4 regions of the Catenuloplanes niger genome follow, and region 1 is predicted to be linked to each of the others. Evidence: riboswitches for the same ligand, from Rfam matches in the RefSeq annotation. Region 1 holds a riboswitch; each other region holds the start of a gene.

Evidence for each region. A riboswitch is a leader RNA that binds a small molecule or an ion and turns the genes downstream of it on or off. The one in region 1 is predicted to bind cyclic di-AMP.
Region 2: it holds a riboswitch for cyclic di-AMP, as region 1 does, so the genes downstream of both, J2S44_RS12120 (C40 family peptidase) here and J2S44_RS09085 (C40 family peptidase) in region 1, are expected to answer to the same signal.
Region 3: it holds a riboswitch for cyclic di-AMP, as region 1 does, so the genes downstream of both, J2S44_RS19420 (C40 family peptidase) here and J2S44_RS09085 (C40 family peptidase) in region 1, are expected to answer to the same signal.
Region 4: it holds a riboswitch for cyclic di-AMP, as region 1 does, so the genes downstream of both, J2S44_RS16410 (coiled-coil domain-containing protein) here and J2S44_RS09085 (C40 family peptidase) in region 1, are expected to answer to the same signal.

The regions. Positions count from the first base shown of each region.
Region 1 covers NZ_JAVDYC010000001.1:2,102,548-2,106,744, reverse strand. Annotated here, with positions in the region: gene J2S44_RS09095 (type 1 glutamine amidotransferase) at 1-436, opposite strand, end outside; gene J2S44_RS09090 (MurT ligase domain-containing protein) at 837-2,057, opposite strand; cyclic di-AMP (ydaO/yuaA leader) riboswitch at 2,426-2,596, shown strand; gene J2S44_RS09085 (C40 family peptidase) at 2,671-3,114, shown strand; gene mraZ (division/cell wall cluster transcriptional repressor MraZ) at 3,583-4,014, shown strand; gene rsmH (16S rRNA (cytosine(1402)-N(4))-methyltransferase RsmH) at 4,184-4,197, shown strand, end outside.
Region 2 covers NZ_JAVDYC010000001.1:2,818,270-2,822,466, reverse strand. Annotated here, with positions in the region: gene J2S44_RS12130 (sigma-70 family RNA polymerase sigma factor) at 1-684, shown strand, start outside; gene J2S44_RS12125 (DUF6642 family protein) at 871-1,491, shown strand; gene J2S44_RS12120 (C40 family peptidase) at 1,536-2,549, opposite strand; cyclic di-AMP (ydaO/yuaA leader) riboswitch at 2,558-2,688, opposite strand; gene J2S44_RS12115 (DUF6232 family protein) at 3,517-4,047, shown strand; gene J2S44_RS12110 (helix-turn-helix domain-containing protein) at 4,179-4,197, opposite strand, start outside.
Region 3 covers NZ_JAVDYC010000001.1:4,402,127-4,406,323, forward strand. Annotated here, with positions in the region: gene J2S44_RS19410 (C40 family peptidase) at 72-938, shown strand; gene J2S44_RS19415 (LamG domain-containing protein) at 1,107-2,000, shown strand; cyclic di-AMP (ydaO/yuaA leader) riboswitch at 2,139-2,312, shown strand; gene J2S44_RS19420 (C40 family peptidase) at 2,327-3,313, shown strand; gene dcd (dCTP deaminase) at 3,354-3,932, opposite strand; gene J2S44_RS19430 (pyridoxamine 5'-phosphate oxidase family protein) at 3,991-4,197, shown strand, end outside.
Region 4 covers NZ_JAVDYC010000001.1:3,768,493-3,772,689, reverse strand. Annotated here, with positions in the region: gene J2S44_RS16415 (glycoside hydrolase family 65 protein) at 19-2,385, shown strand; cyclic di-AMP (ydaO/yuaA leader) riboswitch at 2,602-2,732, shown strand; gene J2S44_RS16410 (coiled-coil domain-containing protein) at 2,765-3,730, shown strand; gene J2S44_RS16405 (HAD family hydrolase) at 4,022-4,197, opposite strand, start outside.

The DNA of each region.
Region 1 (4,197 bases):
TCTCGAAGCCGGTCAGCCGCGGCAGGCCGAGGCGCGGGTCCACGTCGCCGGCGAGCTCGCCGACCGCGCGGCTCTCGCCCCGGTCCGAGTAGATGTCGATCAGCTCCAGGCCCTGGCACTTGGCACCCTTGGCGAAGAACGAGGTGCCGAGCAGTTGGTAACCGGCGCAGACCGCGAAGACCGCGGCGCCCTGGTTGACCGCGCGGTGCAGGCCGCCGTCGGTGTTCAGCCGCTGGGCCGCGAGCGCCTGCGGGCCGTCCTCGCCGCCGCCGATCAGGTAGATGTCCGCGTGCGTGGGCAGTGGCTGGTCGGAGCGCACCTCGATCGTCTCGACCGGGATGCCGCGCTGCTGTGCCCGCTTCGCCAGGATCAGCATGTTGCCGCGGTCGCCGTAGGTGGAGAGCAGGTCCGGGTACACCCACACCACGCGCACCACGCTGTCGCCGCCCGCGGCCTGCGGAGCCGGCTGCCCGCCCGGGACGACACCGCCGGATCCAGGACCCTGCTGCGGGTACGCCGTGGGCTGCGGCTGCCCGTAGACCGCCGGCTGCTGCGGCGGCGGCCCGTAGCCGGGCTGAGGCTGTCCATAGCCGGGCTGTGGCTGTCCATAGCCGGGCTGGGGCTGCCCGTAACCGGGCTGCGGCTGACCGTAGCCCGGCTGCTGCTCGTACCCCGGCTGCGGCTGACCGTAGCCGGGCTGCTGCGGTGGCTGCCCGTAGACCGGCTGCTGCTGCTCGTAGCCGGGCTGCGGCTGGCCGTAGGTGGGCGGCTGCTGCCCGTACCCCGGCTGCTGGGGTTGTTGTCCGTAGACCGGAGGCTGCTGGCTCCACTCCGGGTTAATTGACACGGTCAAGCTCCGCTCGGATGTCTTGGAAGGCGGTGTAGTTCGCGATGACCTCCAGGCGTCCCGGCGGCACGCTCGCGATCGCCTCCCCGAAGGTCTGTACGTGCCGGAACGGCACGTCGTTCACGTCGAGCCGGACCGCGAGGTCGTACGCCCGGTCGCCGGTGATCAGCACCTGGCGCCCGCGCAGCGGCGCGAAGTCGACGTCGAAGAGCCAGGACGTGTCCAGCCCGTCGGGGTCGCGCGCGTTGATGGAGAGCAGGGTGGGCGCGTTGTCCGCCATGTCGAACGCCTCCAGCCAGCTGGCCGGGTTCTTCGCCAGCAGCAGCCGGATGTTGCGCCCGTCCCGGTCGACCTGCGCGTACCGCCCGGCGACGGACGCGACCGAGGAGAGCGTCGGCACGGCCTGCAGCGGCCGGATGCCGAACGCGGCCGCGACCGCCAGCGCCGTGGCCGCGTTGCCGAGGTTGACCCGGCCGGGCAACTGCAGCCGGATCAGGTGCCAGGCGCCGGACGGATCCAGCACGCCGTCGTCCTCGACCACCCACTGCGGCGCGGGCCGGCGCAGCGGGCAGCCGGTGCACCACCACTGACCGTCCTGGCGCTCGATGGTGGAGCCGCACTCCGGGCACACCCAGGAGTCGTCCTGCCAGCGCTGGCCGGCGCTGAACCAGCTGACCGTGGGGGAGTTGCCGGCCGCCCAGACGATCATCGGGTCGTCCGCGTTGCCGACGATCGCGACCTCGGGGTGCTTGGCCAGCGTGGTGCGCCAGAGCTGGGCCATCATCGCCACCTCCTTGGCCCGGTCCAGCTGGTCCCGGGAGAGGTTGAGCAGCGCGATGACCCGGGGCCGGGTCTCCTCGATCACCTGGGGCAGGTAGTGCTCGTCCACCTCCAGCACCGCGTACGGCGTGTCGCCGGCCTTGGCCAGCGCGGAGGTGTGCCCGGTGGGCATGTTGGCGCCGAACGAGTTGGTCGCCACCGGGCCGAGAACGCCCAGCGCGGCCGCGGTCAGCCGGGTGGTGGTGGTCTTTCCGTTGGTGCCGGAGACCAGCGCGATGGCGCGGCCGGCGGCGAGGTGCTCGAGCAGGTCGGGATCGATCTTCAGACCGATCCAGCCACCGATCACGGACCCGTCGCCCCGCCCAGCCGCGCGGGAGAGCGCGGCGGCGGTGCGGGAGACCTGGGTCGCGACCTTGGCGCGGAGGGGCATGTTGCCTTGCGTCACCCGAGCGAGGTTACCGGACCGCGACCGCCGCACCATCGGCTCGTTCGGCCCCTTGCGGCCTGCCCGGTAGTACCTGTTGGGCACGCTGGCGTTATCCGCGGTGTGACCCTCGCCGGTGTGGGAAGCTTCACCGCGTTCGATATACGCAGAGTGATCAAGCGGGTCCGTGTGGTGCCGGAATATCGGGCACCCGACACGTCGGGGTCGAGGGCCGGGCATGCCAACCTCGGAGCGTGATCGGTCGATGGCCGGGGCGTGCTCCCGAGATCCGCTACAAACGATGAGCCGGTGCGCGATCCGCTCGCCGGCCGCGCCGACCGCGGGACACGCCGAACCCTGCCCGTCCCGGGCGACGCGACATTCCACCCAGCACATGGCATCGAGGGCAGGGACGGGGGAACCACCCGAAATCCGTACGACGGCTCGCTCGGCGGGCCTTGGGGTGAAGCCCGGCATCGCGCCGGGCCGGGCATCTTCGGCGCCCGAACCCGACAGCTAACCCCGCAGGCGCGCCGGAAGGAAACCTTTCGTGTCAGCGCACTCTCCGGTCCGGCCTGAGCGTCTCCGACAGCAGCCGGCCCGGCGCTTCACCCTGCCCGTGCGCGCCGCCCTGGCGGCCCTGGTCGGTCTCTGCGTCGCCGCGGGTCAACTGGCCGCTCCGGCACCCGCGGCCGCCGCGCCCGCGTCCGGGGCCGCCGCCGCGGTCGTGGCGCTCGCCAAGAGCCTCTCCGGCAAGCGGTACCGGGCCGGCGGTGCGAGCCCGAGCGGCTTCGACTGCTCCGGCTTCACGATGTACGTCTATCGCGAGGCGGCCGGGAAGAGGCTGCCGCACAACGCGAACCGCCAGCAGCGCGCCGGTGTCGCCGTGCCGAGGTCGCAGGCCCGGCCGGGAGACCTGCTGATCTTCCGCAAGGGCGCGCACGGCTACCACGCCGCGATCTACGCGGGCGGCGGCTACATGTACGACGCGCCCCGGCCGGGCGTCCGGGTGGGCAAGCACAAGATCTGGTCCCGCGCCTACGTGGTCCGCCGGGTCGTCTGATCCGCCGTGGTGAAGGGCTCCGCCGATGTCCGGCGGGGCCCTTCTCGTGTTTCACAGGGCACTGGCAGCCGGTCCGCAGGCGTCGCACAGCGCCCACGCACGGAGATCATCTCGCCACCCCACGTGTGCGCCCAATCCCTCCACTTCCCTCCACGCAATCGTCCGCACGCCTGCACGGCACGGGAAAACCACCCGAAAAATGCCGATAAAAGGTGCGCGAAGCGCGTCGATCCGAACGGATGTCGGAAAGCAGACGGCCCCGGAGGGCCAAAGCCCTCCACCTCGGGCAACCCTTTGTGACGTGCTGTTTTGCACTCCCGCACCCCTTGACTAGGCGCCGTTTCCGGTTGCGGGTGGAGGGAAGTGGAGTAAAGTGGGGCCACATGGCGGGGTCGTGGAGAGCCCGCCGGCCCGAGTGATCAGCGGCACCGCGAATGCCGCCGGCAAGGGCGAGGGGGTGACGCCGCGATGTTTCTCGGCACGCACACTCCGCGCCTGGACGACAAGGGCCGGCTGATCCTCCCGGCCAAGTTCCGGGACGAGCTGGCGGGAGGTGTCGTGATCACCAAAGGGCAGGAGCGCTGCCTCTACGTCTTCCCGATGCCCGAGTTCCAGCGGATCTCGGAGGAGCTGCGGGCCGCACCGATGACGCACAAGGCGGCGCGGGCCTACAGCCGGGTCTTCTTCGCCAGCGCGCACGACGAGGTGCCGGACCGGCAGGGCCGGGTCACCATCCCGGTGCTGCTGCGGGAATACGCGCAGCTCGACCGCGAGCTCGTCGTGATCGGCGCCAGCACCCGGGTGGAGATCTGGGACAAGCAGGCCTGGGAGACGTATCTCGCGGAGAGCGAGGACGACTTCGCCGACATCGGGGAGGGGGTGCTGCCCGGCGGGCTGTAGTCGACGGGAAACCCGTACTGCGAGATCTCCAGCCGCTCGGCGCTCCTGGCACCCCTTCCCCGGTGTCAGGCGCGACGGTGGTGACGCCAAGAGGGCGGATGGGGATCTGGCGGTACGGTCTTCGTCGCACTGCTGGCGGGCATTGCGTGAAACGAATCGTCACCAGGTGATGGGGGTCGACAT
Region 2 (4,197 bases), 720 kb from region 1:
CTGCGCCTCGTGGTCTCGATCGCCCGGCGCTACGTGCGCTCCGGCATGCCGATGCTCGACCTGATCCAGGAGGGCAACACCGGCCTGGTGCGCGCGGTCGAGAAGTTCGACTACGAGCGCGGCTACAAGTTCTCGACGTACGCGACGTGGTGGATCCGTCAGGCGATCAGCCGGGCCATCGCGCAGCAGGAGCGCACCGTGCGGCTCCCCGTCCACCTGGTGGAGGACGTGAACCGCATGCGCAACGTCACCCGCCAGCTCACCCGCGAGCTCGGGTCCGACCCGGAGCCGGCGCAGATCGCGACCGCGCTGGGCGTGACCGTCGAGCGGGTGTCCGAGCTGATCCGGTGGTCGCAGGACACGGTGTCGCTGGACACCCCGGTCGGCGACGACGGCGACACCAACCTCGGCGACCTGGTCGCCGACTCGGACGCGCCGTCGCCGGAGGAGATCGTCCTCACCGCGCTGGAGCGTCAGCGCATCGAGGGCCTGCTGAACCACCTGGACGACCGCTCCGCCGGCATCATGCGCGCGCGGTACGGGCTGGAGGACGGTCGCGAGCACTCGCTGACCGAGGTGGCCTCGCGGTTCTCGCTCTCCCGGGAGCGGATCCGCCAGCTGGAGATCCAGGCGCTCGGCCGGCTGCGTGAGCTGGCCCGCGCGGAGGGCCTCCAGGCGGCATAACGACATTCCCCCACGAACCCCTCGGTGGTACGAACGAACCGGCCGGTCCCGACGCGGGACCGGCCGTTGCGTTTGTCACTGTGACGGCTTCATGTCGCGACAGCCACCGCGTCGGCGATGGGCAGGGCGGCACGGGATGGGTATGGTCGCCTGCGGGGTACGAAACCACAGCTCGGGGGAGGCGATGTGGCGCGCGGCGGCATCTTCTGTGTGGAGGGCCAGTGGCACCGGGACCTCTCCGAGCAAGGCTCCGTCATCCCCACGCTCGAGCTGCTGGAGCGTCTGCGCCGGATCCGGTTCATCTACCGGGACGTGGCCACGCCGGAGGAGCTGAGCTACTTCCTGGACCGGTGGCTGCTGAAGCAGTACAGCGACTACCGGGTGGGCTTCTTCGCGATGCACGGCGAGCCCGGCCGGCTCTGCCTCACCGACCGGGCCACGGTCGAGCTGGACGACGTGGCGGAGCAGCTGGCCGGCCGCTGCCAGGACAAGCGGCTCTACTTCGGGTCCTGCTCGGTGCTGAAGGCCTCGGACGCCACGCTGCTGGACTTCCTGGACGTCTCCGGGGCCGCGATGGTGTGCGGCTACACCCGCGAGGTGGACTGGGTCGACTCGGCCGCGTTCGAGACCGTGCTGCTGGACGTGCTGGCGAACGGCGCACTGGTGAACGCGGCGGAGAAGCGGATGGGCTCCGGGCCGTGGCGGGAGCTGGCGGCGTACCTGGGCTTCCGGATCGTCTACGCGAACGGGCGCACCTGGCGGCCCGGGACCCGGCCCCGGGTGCCGGCCCAGGCCACCGCGGCATGAAGAAGGGCGGGGATGGCTCCCCGCCCTCTTCCTGACCGACTCCGCTATCTGACTCTGCCGTACCCGACGATCGACATCATGTTGAGCGGCGCGATCGTGAGCACCTCGCCCGGTCTGGGCGCGTGGATCACCTTGCCGCCGCCGATCGCGATCGCGACGTGCGCGAGCCCGTTGTAGAAGACCAGGTCTCCCGGGACGACCTGGGAGGCCGATATCCGCGCGGTCGAGTTGTACTGCATGGCCGCGTTGTGCGGCAGCGACTTCCCGGCCTTCGCCCAGGCCGCCTTCACCAGGCCGGAGCAGTCGAAACCGGTCGGTCCCGCGGAGGCGTAGATGTAGGGCTTGCCGAGCTGGGCGTAGGCGAACTGCACCACGGCGCTCGACCCGGCGGGTGCGCTCGGCGCGGCACCGCCACCGCCGCTGTTGCTACCGCCGCCGCTGTTGCCGCCACCGTTGCTGACCGGCGCCGCGACTGCCTGCTCCTGCTCCCGGCCGTAGGCGGCCTTGCGCAGCGAGTACAGGTTCTTCAGCTCGCCCTCGATGCCGGCCTTGCGCTTGCCGGCCTCGTCCTTCTGCGCCTTCTGCTTCTTCTCGGCGGCGTCGAGCTTGGCCTTCTCCTCGACGTACCTCGCCTCGGTGGCCGTGTAGGCGGCGACCTCGTCGTTGCGCGCCTGGGCCAGCTGCTCGAGCACGCTGAGACCGGCCATCAGATCCTGGCTGTCGCTGAGCGTGAGCAGCGTGTTCGCGTCACTGAACCGCCCGGACTTGTAGGCGCGGTTGGCCAGTTGGCCGACGTTGGTGCTGGCCTCCTTGACCTCCTGCTCCAGCGTGGCGGTCTTCTCACTGAGTTCCTTGGCCGCCGCCTGGGTGGCCTTCAGTTCCTCATTGATCTTGTTGTAGGACTCGATCACGACCTCCAGCTCATGGGAGGCCTTGTCGATCTGCTTGGTGAGTTCGGCGCTTGACGGTTCGGCCAGGGCAGCGGAGGTCGGCGCGAGAACGCCGACCGCAACGGCCGCCAGCACGACAGCGCGCAGGATCGCACGCGAAGCTGACAACGGGGTGGACCCTTCTTCGCTGCCGCCTACCGGGTTAGCTGACGGATTCGGGCGAGAAGGACGCCCTACCGCGCGAGCGCGGATTCACCCCGGTGGGACTCTGTGGGTCCCCGGTTCGCCGCGACACCGGTCGAAGACCGCGTCGGGTGGGCCCGGCACGGCCGGCGATCGGCGCGCCTGGCACGAACGGTGCGGGGGAGCACCGACGGCCGAGGCCGGGCGATTCGGCGGCGCCGGGCTGGCGTCATTCCGGGGGGAGTGACTGAAGACCAGGTCCGGCCAACCCACGGTAACGACCATTTCGGAGGATCGAAAGGGTGACGGCGGTCATCTGTGGGCTTTCGCCGGTAATAGGGCAAATATCTAGATAGCTCAGAGTGAAGGAATGATTCCCTCAAGTAACCGCTCCGTGCAATTGCGGTGGGCAGTACCCGAAACGGGCCCTTTGCGTGTTTGGGCGAGTCTCAGGGACCTCGCCTCTCGGGCAAATGCGGAGAAATGCGCCGGGAAAACGGGTGCCGGGCCCTACCTGACGGGTGGAAATCTGCCACCTGGCAGATTGCCCTCTTCCCATTAGTGGCACGCGGTTGGGAGTATGGCTGTTAGGGAGGTCTCAGGGTTCTCCCGCAAGGGAAGCACCGTTACCCAGTGACTTTCTCGCAGCGCGGACTTTCTCGCAGTGCGCACTGACGCATCACGTGATCCTCGGAGTTCACGCCACGGAACTCCGGAGATCGTCTTTCCCCGGGGGCGGGGGAGCCAACGCGGCGAACGCGGTGTGGTGACCGGCGGCAACCGGAGACACCACATGCCGGATTCGACATCGTGCCGGTTCTCGACACTGTGCCGGTTCTCGACACTGTGCCGGTTTCTCGACACTGTGCCGGTTCTCGACATCATGCCGAATTCGGCACCGCGATCGCCGTAAACAAAAGACCAACTCCTAAAGAGCCGCAGGAGGACTCCGATGGAGAATAGCGCTCGTTACTCGCCGCGTTCAACCCGTCGCTACGCTTCTCCCGGTGCCGCACCGCGCAGCCGGGTCGCATTCGAGACGGCCGACGTCATCGTCACCCCGGAGTACTTCGAGGTCGCCGGCCGGCGCTGGCCGACCAGCGAGCTGGCCGGGCTGCGGACCGTGCGGGGCCCGTTCGACCAGCTCACGGTGCGTGCGGTCGCCACGTCCGGGGTGAGCCTGCTGGCGATCTTCGCGGCGCTCAGCTTCGGCAACGGCCTGCACGCGCTCGGCCCGGCGGCGTACGTCGTGATGGGCGCGGCCGCGTTCGTCCCGATGCTGCTCGGGGTGGTCGGGAATCGCACCCGGCCGCGCGTCTACGAGCTCTGGGGCGATTACCAGGGCATGTCGGTGCGCCTCTTCGTCAGCGACAGCGAGAGGCAGTACGGCCAGATCTCCCGCGCACTGGTGCGCGCACAGGAGATCGCCCGGCTCGGCGGCGTCCGTGCGCCGGTGTCGTCGATCAATCCGTACGGCATGTGAGTCGAAGTACCACGTCCGTGCCCACGTGACGATTGCGGACCGGGGTCTGGCGGGCACGACATGACCCCTTGAGATAGCCACACCGGAAAGTCATGGGCGCGCTTCCCCGGGCGCGCCCATGATCCGTTTCCTCAGCCGTCCTCGACGATT
Region 3 (4,197 bases), 2.3 Mb from region 1:
TCCTGTTCAGCCTGACGCTGTTGTCCGCCCCCGCTCACGCTGAGCCCACCCTCGCGCAGATCGAGGCTCAGATGGACGAGAAGTGGGCCGAGCTCGAGCCGATGATCGAGGAGCACAACAAGGTCCGCAGCGACCTCAAGGGCAACCAGAAGAAGCGGTCCGAGCTCGAAGCGAAGATGAAGCCGCTCAACGACCAGATGCAGGTCGCGATCGACAAGGTCGGTGTGATCGCCAACCGGTCGTACCGGGAGGGCCCCGCCTCCGGCCTCAACTCGATCCTGCGGACCAGCTCGCCGACCGCGCTGACGGACCAGCTCGTCTACCTGGACCGGCTGGCCGCGGGCGAGCGCGCGGACATCCAGGCCGTGGCCGAGGCCCGCACCGAGATGGACAAGCAGAAGGCCGAGCTGGACAAGATCGTCTCCGAGCAGGAGAAGCGGGAGAAGGAACTCGCGACCAAGAAGACCGCGGTCGAGAAGGAGATCAAGGAGCTCGAGAAGCTGCAGGAGGAGGCGTACGGTTCGGTGGCCAACGTCCCGAGCAGCGGCAGCACCTCCGGTGGCGGCTCCTGTTCGGCCAGCGGCGCGAGCGGTGCGGCCGCGGTCGTCGTGGCGACCGCCTGCGCGCAGCTCGGCAAGCCGTACGTCTTCGGTGCGGCCGGCCCCGGCTCGTTCGACTGCTCCGGCCTGGTCGCCTTCGCCCACAGCGCGGCCGGCGTCGGCCTCCCGCACAGCACCGTCTCCCAGTGGAACATGGGTACGGCGGTGAGCGGGTCCGAGGCGCGCGCGGGTGACGTGGTGTTCTTCAACAGCAGCCTCAGCCACGACGGCATCTACCTGGGTGGCGGCATGATGGTGCACGCGCCGCAGCCGGGCATGTCGGTCGAGGTGCTCAGCATCAACGTGATGCCGGTGGTCGGCTTCCGCCGCTACGTCTGACGTCGCACTTCACGGGCAGGAGCCCGCACCGGACGTACCGGTGCGGGCTCCTGCTTTTGCATGATTTTGCCGTGGGCTCCGGTGGGTGGGCCGGGTGCCGCAACCCGCAATACCCACAATGGGGGAATGTCCGAAAAAAGCCGTATGCCGGGAAAGCTGACGGGCCGGGTGGCTGCGGTCGCCGTGGGGGGTGCGGTGCTCGCACTGCTCACCGGCGCGATAGTGGTCTCCGGTGGAGAACCCACCCCGTCCGTCCCCACTCCCGCCCCGTCCTCCGCTTCCCCCTCCGCCGCCCCCACGCTGTCCGCCTACGCCGCCCCCACGCTGTCCGCCTACGCCGCGGAACCGTTTGTCGACGACGGCGGGATCGAGGTGGTCCCGCCGGCCGACGAGCCGGCCCCGACCGAGGTGGCCCGGGTCGCGCCGCGGCCGGTCACGGTGCGGTACACATTCGACGGCGGGGCCGGCCGGCAGTTCCTGGACGTCACCGGCCGGTACGGCATGCGGGCGCGCACCGCGGCCGGCGGCGCGCTCCGCCTCACCCGGCACGGCGGTGGCTGGGCCGCCACGTTCCCGGCCCGCTGCACCGCGCTGCCGCAGAACTGCCCGCGCGCGATCCTGGAGGGCGGCGACCCGGTCACGCTCAACCCCGGAACCCGCCGCCTGCGGTACGGCGCGTCCGTGCTGATGCGGCCCACGGACACCGCCGACGGCGCGAACGTGGTGCAGAAGGGCTTCTCGGTCGGCGGCGGCACCCAGTACAAGCTGCAGGTCGACGGGCTGGACGGTCGGCCCAGCTGCGTGGTGGCCAGCCCGGCCCGCATCTACCGGGTGGTCGCGCCGGTCCGGGTGGCCGACGGGCGCTGGCATGCGGTCGGATGCGTGCGCAACGGCGGCGCGCTGTCGATCAACGTGGACGGTGTGGCGCGCGGGACGACGAAGCTGCCGGCCCGGCTGTCCATCGCGAATACCGAGCCGCTGCGAATCGGCGGCAAGAGCGTGACCGCCAACAACGATCAATATGCCGGCCAGGTCGACGATGTATATGTGACGATCAATTGACGGACAGTTGCATAACGTACGGCTACCACCCTTTTACGCACCGATTTTTGGGGTAGATCCGCTTGCGGTGTCCGTTTTGCCTCTCTAATCTTGGGGTTCGCCGGGCTCGATGACGCGCGACCATCAGCGGTCGCCGCGAGCCTGACACCGCCGAATCATCCACGCGATGAACCGGGGACCCAAGCAGCACTCGGGGTGAATCCGCCGGCCACGGCCGGCGGTAGGGCGATGACCCTGTGGTGGGCGCTACTGCACCGGCCCTCACCCGCCCGAACCCGTCAGCTAACCCGGTAGGCGGTCAGGGACACAAGGGAGCACACACTTCGGTGGCAGGCATTGCCGCACTCCGAAACCGGTCCGTCGTCGTCGGCGCGATGTGTGCGCTGACCACCGCCCTGGTGGTCACGCTCGGCGGCACCGCCGCCCACGCGGAGCCGAGCGTGGCCGAGGTGGAGAAGCAGATCGACGAGGCGTGGACCCAGCTCGAGCCCACGGTCGAGAAGCACAACTCCACCCGCCAGGAGCTGCAGAAGAAAAAGAAGCAGGCCGAGGTGCTCGGCGCCAAGATCCAGCCGTTGCAGGCCGAGGTCGACCTGGTCATGGGCCGGGTCGGCCTGCTCGCGGCCGAGGAGTACAAGACCGGCCCGGTCAGCACGCTCGGCTCGATCCTGGTGACCGGCTCGCCGACCACGCTCACCAACCAGCTCGAGATCCTCGATCACTTCGCCCGCACGCAGGGCCGGGAGATCGCCGAGGTCGTCGCGCTGAAGGAGCAGCTGGAGGCCGAGAAGGCGCCGCTCGACGCGCTCGTCGCCGACCTCACCAAGCAGGAGGCGGAACTCGCCACGAAGACCAAGGAGATCAACTCCGAGGTCGAGGAGCTGCAGAAGCTCCGGCTCCAGATCTACGGCAACGGTGGCGGCGGCGAACTGGCCCCGGCACCCTGCCCCTACGAGTACCCCGGCGGCAAGCGCGGTGTCGTGATCAAGTTTGCCTGCGCGCAGATCGGCTCGCCGTACGTCTGGGGCGCGGCCGGCCCGGACGCCTACGACTGCTCCGGCCTGATGCTGGCGGCGTACAACCAGGTCGGCATCTCGTTCCCGCACAACGCGGCCGCGCAGCGCGGACTGATGCGATCGGTGAGCCGCACCGAGCTGCAGCCGGGCGACTTCGTCTTCTACCGTGCCGACCTCAGCCACGTCGGCATGTACGCCGGTGACGGGTGGGTGGTGCACGCACCGAACCCCGCGGAGCCGGTGCGGATGATGAAGATCGACGCGATGCCGGTGCACAGCTTCGGCAGCCCGCTCTAGGTTCCCTTCGTTGAAAGGCCGCCCCTCGGGGCGGCCTTTCTCATGCCGTGGGCCAGGTGCGCCAGTTACGCCACGCGCGGCTCGGCGTCGGGCCGCGCTGGCCCTGGTAGCGGGAGCCGTAGACCTCCGAGCCGTACGGGTGCTCGGCCGGCGACGACAGCCGGAAGATGCAGAGCTGCCCGATCTTCATGCCCGGCCAGAGCGTGATCGGCAGGTTCGCCACGTTCGACAGCTCCAGCGTCACGTGCCCGGTGAACCCCGGGTCGATGAACCCGGCCGTGGAGTGCGTCAGCAGACCCAGCCGGCCCAGGCTGCTCTTGCCCTCCAGCCGGCCCGCCAGCTGATCGCCCAGCGAGATCACCTCCAGCGTGGAGGCGAGCACGAACTCGCCCGGGTGAAGCACGAACGGCTGACCCGCCGGCACCTCGACCTCGGACGTCAGGTCGTCCTGCTGCACCGCGGGGTCGATGTGCGTGTACAGGTGGTTGTTGAAGACACGAAACAGCCGATCGAGCCGCACGTCGATGCTGGACGGCTGGACCAGCGCGGCCTCGAACGGATCGAGGGCGAGCGTGCCGGCCTTGATCTCGGCGACAAGGTCCCGGTCGGAGAGCAGCATCCGGACACACTATCGTTCACGCTGGCCGTTCGAACGTGTGTTCGAGTAGGATCGTCACATGGCTACCTGGACCGTTTTCGCCACCTCACAGCCCGGTTTGGCCGCCGCCATCCGCACCCTCATGCAGCAATACGGTCCGGGCCTCGGCTACCTCGCCACCGTCCGCTCCGACGGCGGCCCCCGCGTCCACCCCGTCTCCCCGGTCATCACCGACGAAGGCCTCTTCTGCTTCATCGTCGACTCCCCCAAACGCCGCGACCTCGAC
Region 4 (4,197 bases), 1.7 Mb from region 1:
ACACTGAAAGGGATCGCTGTGATCCGAGAGCGGGCTTATCCGGTCGAGCCCTGGCATGTCCGCGAGACGCGGCTCGACCTGGACGTCCTGGCACAGTCGGAGTCGGTGTTCGCGCTCTCCAACGGGCACATCGGCCTCCGGGCCAACCTGGACGAGGGCGAGCCGCACGGTTTGCCGGGCACGTATCTGAACTCCTTCTACGAGCTGCGGCCGCTGCCCTACGCGGAGGCCGGTTACGGCTTCCCGGAGTCGGGGCAGACCATCGTGAACGTGACGAACGGCAAGCCGATCCGGCTGCTGGTCGACGACGAGCCGTTCGACGTGCGCTACGGCGACCTGGTCTCGCACGAGCGGGTGCTGGACATGCAGTCCGGCACGCTGGAGCGCGAGGTGGAGTGGTGCTCGCCGGCCGGCCGGTCGGTGCGGGTGCGCTCGACCCGTCTGGTGTCGTTCACCCAGCGGGCCATCGCCGCCATCTCCTACGAGGTCGAGCCGGTCAACGGCCCGGCCCGGGTGATCCTGCAGTCCGAGCTGGTGGCGAACGAGCAGTTGCCGCCGACCAAGCGTGACCCCCGCGTCGCGGCACTGCTGGAGTCCCCGCTGGTGAGCGAGGAACACCTCACCCAGGACCTGGGCGGGCTGCTGATCCACAGCACCAAGACCAGCAAGCTCCGGATGGCCGCCGCGATGGAACACGTGGTGGAGACCGAGGGCCGGCACATGGTCAAGACCGAGGGCAACCCGGACTGGCTGCGGACCACGGTCGCGTGCATGCTCGAGCCCGGCCAGAAGCTGCGGATCATCAAGTTCGTCGCGTACGGCTGGTCCTCCCGTCGTTCCGTGCCCGCGCTGCGCGACCAGGTCGGCGCCGCGCTCGCCAGCGCCCGGCTGACCGGCTGGGACGGGCTGGTCAAGGCGCAGCGGGAGTACATGGACGCGTTCTGGGACCACTCGGACGTGCGGGTCGAGGGCGACCCGGAGGTGCAGCAGGCGGTTCGCTTCGCGCTCTTCCACGTCCTCCAGGCCGGCGCCCGTGCGGAGATGCGGCCGATCGCGTCGAAGGGGCTCACCGGTCCCGGGTACGACGGTCACACGTTCTGGGACTCCGAGACGTTCGTGCTGCCGGTGCTGACCTACACCCAGCCGGACGCGGCCAAGGACGTGCTGCGCTGGCGGCACGCCACGCTCGACCTGGCCAAGGAACGGGCCGAGACGCTCGGCCTGCACGGTGCGGCGTTCCCGTGGCGGACCATCCGCGGGCACGAGTGCTCCGCGTACTGGCCGGCCGGCACCGCGGCGTTCCACATCGCGGCGGACATCGCGGACGCGGCCCGCCGCTACGTGGTGGCCACCGGCGACGAGGACTTCGAGCGTGACTACGGCTTCGACCTGCTGATCGAGACGGCCCGGCTGTGGCGCTCGCTCGGCCACCACGACCGGCACGGCCGCTTCCACATCGACGGCGTGACCGGCCCGGACGAGTACACCGCCGTGGTCGACGACAACATCTACACGAACCTGATGGCGCAGCTGAACCTCTACGCCGCGGCGGACGTGGCGCTGAAGTACCCGGACAAGGCGCGCGCGGCCGGGGTCGACGACGAGGAGATCGCCGGCTGGCGGGACGCGGGCGCGGCCGTGCACCTGCCGTACGACCACGAGCTCGGCGTGCACCAGCAGTCCGAGGGCTTCACCCGCCTGCAGGAATGGGACTTCGAGGGCACGCCGCAGGAGAACTACCCGCTGCTGCTCAACTACCCGTACTTCGACCTGTACCGCAAGCAGGTCGTGAAGCAGGCCGACCTGGTGCTCGCGATGCTGTGGCGCGGCGACGCGTTCAGCGACGAGGAGAAGCAGCGCAACTTCGCCTACTACGAGGCCCGTACGGTCCGTGACTCGTCGCTGTCCGCCTGCACCCAGGCGGTGCTGGCGGCGGAGACCGGCCACCTGGAGCTCGCCCACGACTACCTGGGCGAGGCCGCGCTGATGGACCTGCACGACCTGCACAACAACGCGCGCGAGGGCCTGCACGTGGCGTCGCTGGGCGGCTCGTGGATCTCGCTGGTGATGGGTCTCGGCGGCATGCGGGACCACGGCGGGCAGCTCACGTTCAACCCGCGCCTGCCCGAGCGGATCACCCGGATGGAGTTCGCGCTGCTCTGGCGCGGGCTGCGGCTGCGGGTGGACGTGCGCAGCGACGAGGTGACCTACTCGCTGCGGAACGGCACCGGTGAGAAGAGCATCACACTCATGCACCACGGTGAGCTGGTGACGGTGTCGGCGGACAAGCCGGTGACGATGGGAATCCCGGAGCGCACGGACGTGGGACCGGAGCCGCACCAGCCCGCGGGCCGCGCACCGGCCCGTCGTGCGAGCTCTCTGTAATTGACCGTTAGACAATTCGTATAACAAAGGCCGCTCCGATTGCCGGGGCGGCCTTTGTGCGTACCGTGTCGATGTTTCTCTATGTTTTCCGGTCATTGAGCGGGTACTTTACGTGACTATAGGGAATTCTTAAGTTTTAGGATCTTGAGCGGTCGTCCTTGGCACGACTGGGTAGTCTTGCCGCCGGTCGTCATTGGCGGGCGCGCACGGTGCCCGTGGCGACCACCGCCAAATCGCTCAGCGAGTCGGGGAACCACGTTTGTGGGGTGAATCCGCGTCAGCGGTAGGGGTGTCGTTCCCATCCCGAACCCGTCAGCTAACCCGGCCGGCGGTCCGAGAGAGGAACATGATGCGCCTACGGCGAATAGCGGCGCTTTCGGTGCTGCTGGCGACTGTGGCCACGGCCGCGCTCGCAACGCCCGCCTACGCGATCGACGAGGGCGGTACGGAACAGCTCAGGGAACAGCTCGACGCGGCCAGCAAGGGTTTCGTCGAGGCGAAGAACAAGCTCGCTGCCTCGGAGAAGCGCCAGAAGGAGCTGACCGAGGAGCTCAAGAAGATCGAGGCCGACCTCAAGACGCGCGAGGCGACGGTGGGCGAGCTCGCCGGCCGGACCTACCGCAACGGCCGCCTCGCCCCCATGGTGGCGATCCTGAACGCCTCCGAGGGCCAGGGCTTCATGGACCGGGCCACGCTGCTCGAGACCATGGCGATCAACCAGGAGAAGCAGGTCCGCGACCTGGTCGTGGCCAAGGACGAGGCCTCGCGTGCGAAGACTGCCATCGACAACGAGATCGGTGAGCAGAAGAAGCAGGTCGAGACCATGGACAAGCGGAAGAAGCAGGCGGAGAACGCGCTGAAGGCCGCGGGCGGTGGCGCCGCGGCGAACGTCGAGTCCGGCAGCGGCTCCGCGGCGGTCGCGGTCGCGGTCGAGCGGGCCGTCGACGGGTCCTTCCCGTCGGAGAGCTGCACCGCGGACGACCCGACGACCGGCGGCTGCATCACGCCCCGCACGCTGCACGCCTACAAGCAGACCAAGTCGGCGGGCTTCAACCACTTCGTGTCCTGTTACCGCAGCGCCGAGGACGGTGGCGAGCATCCGCGCGGCCGGGCCTGCGACTGGTCCGCCCAGGCGAGCGGCTTCGGCGGCGTCGCGTTCGGCGCGGACAAGGTCTACGGCGACAACCTGGCCAACTTCTACATCAAGAACGCGGACCGGCTCGGCGTGCTCTACGTGATCTGGTACAGCCGGATCTGGCTGCCGTCGAGCGGCTGGCAATCGTACGCGGGCGGTGGCACACCCTCCGGTGACCATACGAACCACGTGCATTTGTCGATCATCTGACGTCAAGGAGCCCGCGGCCGTCGCCGCGGGCTCCTTCGTCTCACCCGCTTCCGGGGCGATGCCGCCGGGGCGCCGCTTCCCGGCCGGTGCTTCCGGCGCGAGAAGCGGAACCACAGAAGCTGTTTCCCGCTTCCGGCGTGGCTGGGATCCCAGTGCTCCCGCGGGCACCGGTCGTCGCCCAGGGGCTCCTCCCTGCCGGACGGTGGGTGGTCACCTGAACACCACGCGGCCGCGCCGCGCACGCCGAGCCCGTCGGCGCGACGGCCGTGGGTGCGCGCCCGCTGAGGGCGATCAGAAGTGCTTGCGCAGCGCCGTGAAGGACGGCAGTTCGAGCACGCCGGTGTCGGCCGGGTCGAGGGCGGCGTGCTCGAGCTCCCAGGTGTGCGGGTGTGGGATGAAGACCGCGTTCCAGCCGGCCCGGCGCGCCGGGATGATGTCCGACTTCGGGGAGTTGCCGATCATCCAGG